One region of the Enterobacter bugandensis genome, then DNA from elsewhere that is predicted to be linked to it. Evidence: predicted binding sites of a transcription regulator. Region 1 holds the regulator's gene; the other holds the start of a gene.

Region 1 (3,211 bases):
ATTCGCCGCTATCTCGCTGATACTGCAAATTGATTAAAAAGAGAGCGACTGGAAGATGACGGGCTTCCAGTCGTTGGCGTGCCGTTTTTGGTGATGTATGATGGCGCGCTTATCGCCCGGGCTTTAGCAGGGCGGCGTGTTTCCCCCGAAGTCTCATAATCATGGCCAAAGAACAAACGGACCGTACGACACTAGATCTGTTCGCGAATGAGCGTCGACCGGGACGACCGAAAACGAATCCGCTTTCGCGCGATGAACAGCTGCGTATCAATAAACGCAATCAGCTTAAACGCGATAAAAATCGTGGGCTTAAGCGTGTCGAACTGAAGCTCAACGCCGACGCGGTCGATGCGCTTAACGAGCTGGCAGAGGCGCGTAACATCAGCCGCAGCGAGCTTATTGAAGAGATGCTCATCGCCCAACTCGAGACGCTGCGCAGCCAGGCATAAGTCTGAAAAACCCCTTTATCGCCCTTTTCATGTAGCACAGAGTGCAGTCCTGCGCGATAGCGGTTTCCGCAGGGTTGCCAGTTCTGCTATTATTGCCCTTATCCGTGGCCGAATTGCGCCACCATACCATTAAGTTTCAAGAGGTTATTTTACTCATGGCAATCATCGGCATTTTCTTCGGCAGTGATACCGGCAATACCGAAAATATCGCAAAAAACATTCAGAAACAGCTCGGTAAAGACGTTGCTGATGTGCATGACATCGCCAAGAGCAGCAAAGAAGATCTCGAGGGCTATGACATTCTGCTGCTGGGTATTCCAACCTGGTACTATGGTGAAGCCCAGTGCGACTGGGACGATTTCTTCCCGACGCTGGAAGAGGTGGACTTCAACGGCAAGCTGGTTGCCCTGTTCGGTTGTGGCGATCAGGAAGATTACGCCGAGTACTTCTGTGATGCGCTGGGGACGATTCGCGACATCATTGAGCCTAATGGCGCGGTTATTGTGGGCCACTGGCCGACTGCCGGTTACCACTTCGAAGCCTCTAAAGGCCTGGCCGATGACGATCATTTTGTCGGACTTGCCATTGACGAAGACCGTCAGCCAGAACTGACCGCAGAGCGTGTAGAGAAGTGGGTTAAGCAGATCCGCGAAGAACTGCATCTGGACGATATTCTCAACGCCTGATTTTTTACGGCGCAACGCGGGTTGCGCCCTTTTCCAGGTAAAACCGATTAAATTAATTGCTACAAACTTTTAACTTTTTCGCCCAGACCTGTACAATGTCTCCCTGGCAAAATGTGGTTTCCTTTGAGCAAGTTTGTAGGTGATACCACGTTTTTATAAGCATACTTTGCCTGAGACTTGCAGTTTTCATTTAGGCATGGCAGTTCTATAATGAGACGCATTATCCCAGGTGCATTTTCTGTCACTTCCCAGAGAAGTGAATCGTTTAGCAACAGGACAGATTCCGCATGACTGACAACAACACCGCATTAAAGAAGGCTGGCCTGAAAGTAACGCTTCCTCGGTTAAAAATCCTGGAAGTGCTTCAGGGTCCAGACAATCACCATGTCAGTGCGGAAGACCTTTATAAACGTCTTATCGACATGGGTGAAGAGATTGGGCTGGCCACCGTATATCGCGTGCTGAACCAGTTTGATGACGCGGGCATTGTTACCCGTCATAATTTCGAAGGCGGTAAATCTGTATTCGAACTGACCCAGCAGCATCACCACGATCACCTGATCTGCCTCGATTGCGGCAAGGTCATTGAATTTAGCGATGATTCCATCGAAGCGCGTCAGCGTGAAATCGCAGCTCGTCATGGCATTCGCCTGACCAACCACAGCCTGTACCTTTACGGTCACTGCGCTGAAGGGGATTGCCGCGAGAATGAACACGCTCACGACACAAAATAAGTTAGCGTTCATACTCTGAGCCAGCCGTAAGGTTGGCTTTTTTTTGCCTGAAAAAAGCCCGGTAAGCAAAGTGCACCGGGCGTAGAGCAACTTATTTGTTGTTATTGCGTATCTCGTTCCAGATTTTATCGCAACGCTTCGCCACTTCCTGATCGTTACCGGTTTTACGTGCCTGAATGCAGGCCTGATAATCCATCACGCGAACATTCTCCTGCGTCGCGAACGCCTCATGCGCTTTCTCTTTCTTTAACACATTTAGCACGCTCTGGCAGGCTTCAATTTTCTCAGGCGATCCTTCCGCGGTATTAATACAGGCGCTATACGCCTCCTTCAGACGGGCGTCCTCTTTCGGCGCCTGAGTCTGAACACACGCCACCAGCCCTGATGCCATCAGCGCGACGATTACGATTTTTTTCATCATATGCAGTCTCCAGACCGGCGGGACTCAGCCCGCCGGTGTGCTCATCAGAAGATGGTGAATGGGGCGATAACCATGAATTTGACGTCACGTTCATCCTGGAAGATGTTGCCGTAACCGCCCGCATAGCTTGGGATATCGGAGTGGTTGTCATACTGCGTAAAGTGCAGCTTGAACATCGTGCCTTTCGCGCGGCCATCCTGCAGGGTGTAGATAGCATCCAGGCTGTAGGAGGACTCTTTCAGGCGATAGTTTGGATCGTAGTACGCATCCGGCGTCGCCATGTCTGCTGGTTTTGCATCCCAGGCGTAAGCGTAAGAAGCGCCCACCGCCCAGCCCGGCAGGTTCCAGTTTTTCAGGTCATACATGGCGCCGAAGAAGACCGCTTTCTCGCCGTCGGCGTTGAAGTCTGAGCGGTTATCCCACCAGATATCCAGACGACCGTTGGATGAGGCATAGGTCGGCGTCATACGCTGCAGGAAGTAGCCCTGCTGCCCTTCAGCCTTCACCCATGTGCCTTCCAGACGCAAATCAACCTGACCGACCTTATAGCCGAAGGTTAACGCCTGCAGCCACGCGGTGCCGTTATAAATGTCGTTTACGCTGCCATCGCTGACCTTATCGCGCGTACCGTAGAACTGGTAGCTAGTGCTCAGCGGACTACCGGCGATATCAAATTTGTAGCTGGCTTTAGCAAAATACTGATCGATATAGCCTTCCGCCTGACCAAATGCGGCTTCCAGAACCAGATCGTTTTTGAAATCGTACTTCGCGCCCAGCGAGTGGAGGTAATCGACTTTGGTTTTCTTATCGTTCTGGTAGAACTTGTCCATCTCAATGTGCCACGGCGCTTTGTACTCGTTGGTCCACATATAGGAGAAGCTCAACGCACCTGCATCACCGTAGTCAAAATTAGCCCCGGCT
Region 2 (3,211 bases), 3.0 Mb from region 1:
CGTGATAGACCGGAAGCTCCATTACAAACGGTGACGCTTCACCGCGCATGATGGTGTGCTTGAGCATTAAGCCGGTCAGGATCGCCATCACGATGCCCAGCACGTACAGCGAGAAGACCGCCAGCGCGCCCTGCTGGCCAAAGAAGGCTGCCGCGAAGACGGCAAAGATTGCCAGACGCGCACCGCAGGACATAAACGGCGCCATCATAATGGTCATCAGTCGTTCACGCGGTGCATCCAGGGTGCGCGCGCCCATTACCGACGGCACGTTACAGCCGAAGCCGACGATCAGCGGGACGAACGATTTGCCCGGCAGCCCCAGCGCCTGCATCAGGCGGTCCATCACGAAGGCGGCGCGCGCCATGTAGCCGGAATCTTCGAGGAACGAGAGGAACAGATACATCATGCCGATCTGCGGTACCAGCGGCAGAACGGTGTTGATACCGCCGCCAATCCCCTGGGCAAGAAAGATGGTCAGCCATTCCGGGAAGTGCAGGGTGTAACCTACCCACTGAATACCGTGTACGAAGACCGCGACAGAACCGGCGTCAAAAATCGGCTGCAGCGCGCCACCGATGTTAATCGCGAGCAGGAACATCACGTACATCACCAGCAGGAAGATGGGCAAACCGAGGAAGCGGTTGAGCACAATCTTATCCACCGCCGCCGTAAAGCGGCTGGGCTCTGCGGTAAGGGCGTTGCTGACCACGTCGCAAATTGATGCAATGGCTTGATAACGCGCATCGGCGATGTGCAGCGCCGGATCGTCCAGCTCGTCGCTGAGACGGGCGAGGGCCACGTCCAGTTTATCCGCCGCATGTCCGGCATAGGCGCGGCTGTAGATATCCCCTTCCAGCATCTGCAGGCCGAGCCACAGGCGCTGTTTTGCAGGCATGCTGTTGTCCATTTCCTGCGCCAGCCGTTCGGCTTCGCGCAGCAGCGGCTGGGCGTAGTGCACCAGCTCAACGTCGCGGTTTCCCGCGTGGCGGTCAATCGCCAGCTTAAGGGCGTCGATACCGCGAGCGCGGGTCGAAACCAGCGGAACCACCGGACAGCCCAGGCGCGCGGAGAGCGCATCGACGTCGATGCGCAGCTTTTGTTTTTCCGCAATGTCGAGCATGTTGAGCGCCACGATGCAGGGGATCCCCAGCTCCAGCAGCTGTAGCGTCAGGTAAAGGTTTCGCTCGAGGTTCGAAGCGTCGACCACGTTGATCAGCAGATCCGCGTCGCCGCCAAGAATGTAGTGGCAGGCAATTTGCTCATCGAGCGAAGTCTGGGATGAAATCGTGGTTAAGGAGTAGGTGCCGGGAAGGTCAACCAGGGTGACCTGATTGTCCGTTGTCGCGAACTGGCCTTCTTTACGTTCAACCGTTACGCCTGCCCAATTTCCCACGCGCTGGCGCGCGCCGGTTAACTGATTAAATAAGGTTGTCTTGCCGGAATTAGGATTGCCAATTAAGCCAATAGTTAATTTTTTCATTGTATTAGACCCACCGAAACCGCTGGCTTGTTAACGGGATAAAGATTCAACTTCAATTAATGCGAGGTCTTTTTTGCGCAGAACCAGATTTACGCGCCGGGTTTCGATATGAACAGGATCGCCCAACGGCGCCACACGCACGACCTGGAATGATGAGCCGGGCAGCATGCCAAGTGACAGCAGCTTCTGCCGATAGGCCGGGCTAATTTCGCGGGTAAAACCGGTAATTTTCCATGCACTGTCTGGAGTGAATTGCATAATGCCTGATTCCACGAGAGGTTAAATAATCTACACTGCGATGATAATGAGAATAGTTTTTATCAGCAATAATAAAAATGTGACGGGATGTTGTTAATCGTATTAATTTGCGGTCTGATTGACCTTGCTCAATATTTGCAGAATTACCCGGGAAGGAATAAAAAGCGTATTTGTTAATGGAGTGATAAATAGCGGTTTAAATATGGGTGTGCAATCGGTTTCATATATTTCGGGAGGATTTTATTCCCCTCACCCTCTCCCCTTTGGGGAGAGGGTGAGGGGGGTTACCTTAGCGTTTCTTACCCATCGCCGCCGCCAGCGCGTCCATCATCGCGCTGTTGCCCGCAGGCTGCGCGTCACGCCCGCGCGGTTTTGTGGCTTTCGTGGCCGGACGCTGTTGCTCGCGGCCTCCGCCGTTGCCGCCACGGCGCGCGCTGGTGTCGCCCGGCTGCTCATCCAGACGCATGGTCAGGGCGATACGCTTGCGCTGCAGATCCACCTCCAGCACTTTCACCTTCACGATGTCGCCCGCTTTGACCACGGTGTGCGGGTCTTCAACGAACTTGTCGGCAAGGGAAGAGATATGCACCAGACCGTCCTGGTGCACGCCGATATCCACAAACGCGCCGAAGTTGGTGACGTTGGTCACCGCGCCTTCCAGCACCATGCCCGGCAGGAGATCGTTCATGGTCTCGATGCCGTCAGCAAAGGTCGCCGTTTTGAACTCAGGACGCGGATCGCGGCCCGGTTTTTCCAGCTCTTTGATGATATCGGTGACGGTTGGTACACCAAATTTGTCGTCGGTGAAATCAACGGCTTTCAGGTTACGCAGAGCACTGCTGTCGCCCATGAGATCCTTCAGCGCCTGCTGGGTGGCGGCCAGGATGCGTTCCACCACTGGATACGCTTCCGGGTGAACGGTAGAGGCATCCAACGGGTTATCGCCGTGGTTGATGCGCAGGAAGCCCGCGCACTGCTCAAACGCTTTCGGCCCCAGACGGCTCACTTTCAGCAGCTGCTGACGGTTCTGGAACTGGCCGTTCTCATCGCGCCAGGCGACGATGTTCTGTGCCATCATGCGGGTTAAGCCCGCTACACGGGTCAGCAGAGGAACGGAAGCGGTGTTCAGGTCCACGCCGACGGCGTTTACGCAGTCTTCCACGACCGCGTCCAGCTTGCGCGCCAGCTGCGTCTGGCTCACGTCGTGCTGATACTGGCCCACGCCGATGGATTTCGGATCGATCTTCACCAGCTCCGCCAGCGGATCCTGCAGACGACGGGCGATGGAGACCGCGCCGCGCAGGGAAACGTCCAGGTCAGGGAATTCCTGCGCCGCCAGCTCAGAGGCGGAATAGACCGATGCGCCCGCTTCGCTGACGATCACTTTCTGTGCCGTCACTTTCGGGAACTGCTTCTGCACGTCGAGGTAGAAACGCTCGGTTTCGCGTGATGCGGTGCCGTTACCGATGGCAA

What was found. Region 1 encodes Fur, which represses iron uptake genes when iron is present. Its sites were predicted from a motif close to ATAATAATGAGAACNACTATCAA; they were not measured.
Region 2: the regulator Fur is predicted to act here: its motif matches at 1,779-1,801, upstream of feoA (ferrous iron transporter A).

Annotation. Positions count from the first base shown of each region.
Region 1 covers NZ_LT992502.1:1,357,173-1,360,383, reverse strand. The annotation lists gene ybfF (esterase) at 1-33, shown strand, start outside; gene ybfE (LexA regulated protein) at 162-449, shown strand; gene fldA (flavodoxin FldA) at 605-1,135, shown strand; gene fur (ferric iron uptake transcriptional regulator) at 1,423-1,869, shown strand; gene chiQ (ChiQ/YbfN family lipoprotein) at 1,961-2,287, opposite strand; gene chiP (chitoporin ChiP) at 2,335-3,211, opposite strand, start outside.
Region 2 covers NZ_LT992502.1:4,341,609-4,344,819, reverse strand. The annotation lists gene feoB (Fe(2+) transporter permease subunit FeoB) at 1-1,480, opposite strand, end outside; gene feoA (ferrous iron transporter A) at 1,511-1,738, opposite strand; gene DG357_RS21125 (Tex family protein) at 2,028-3,211, opposite strand, start outside.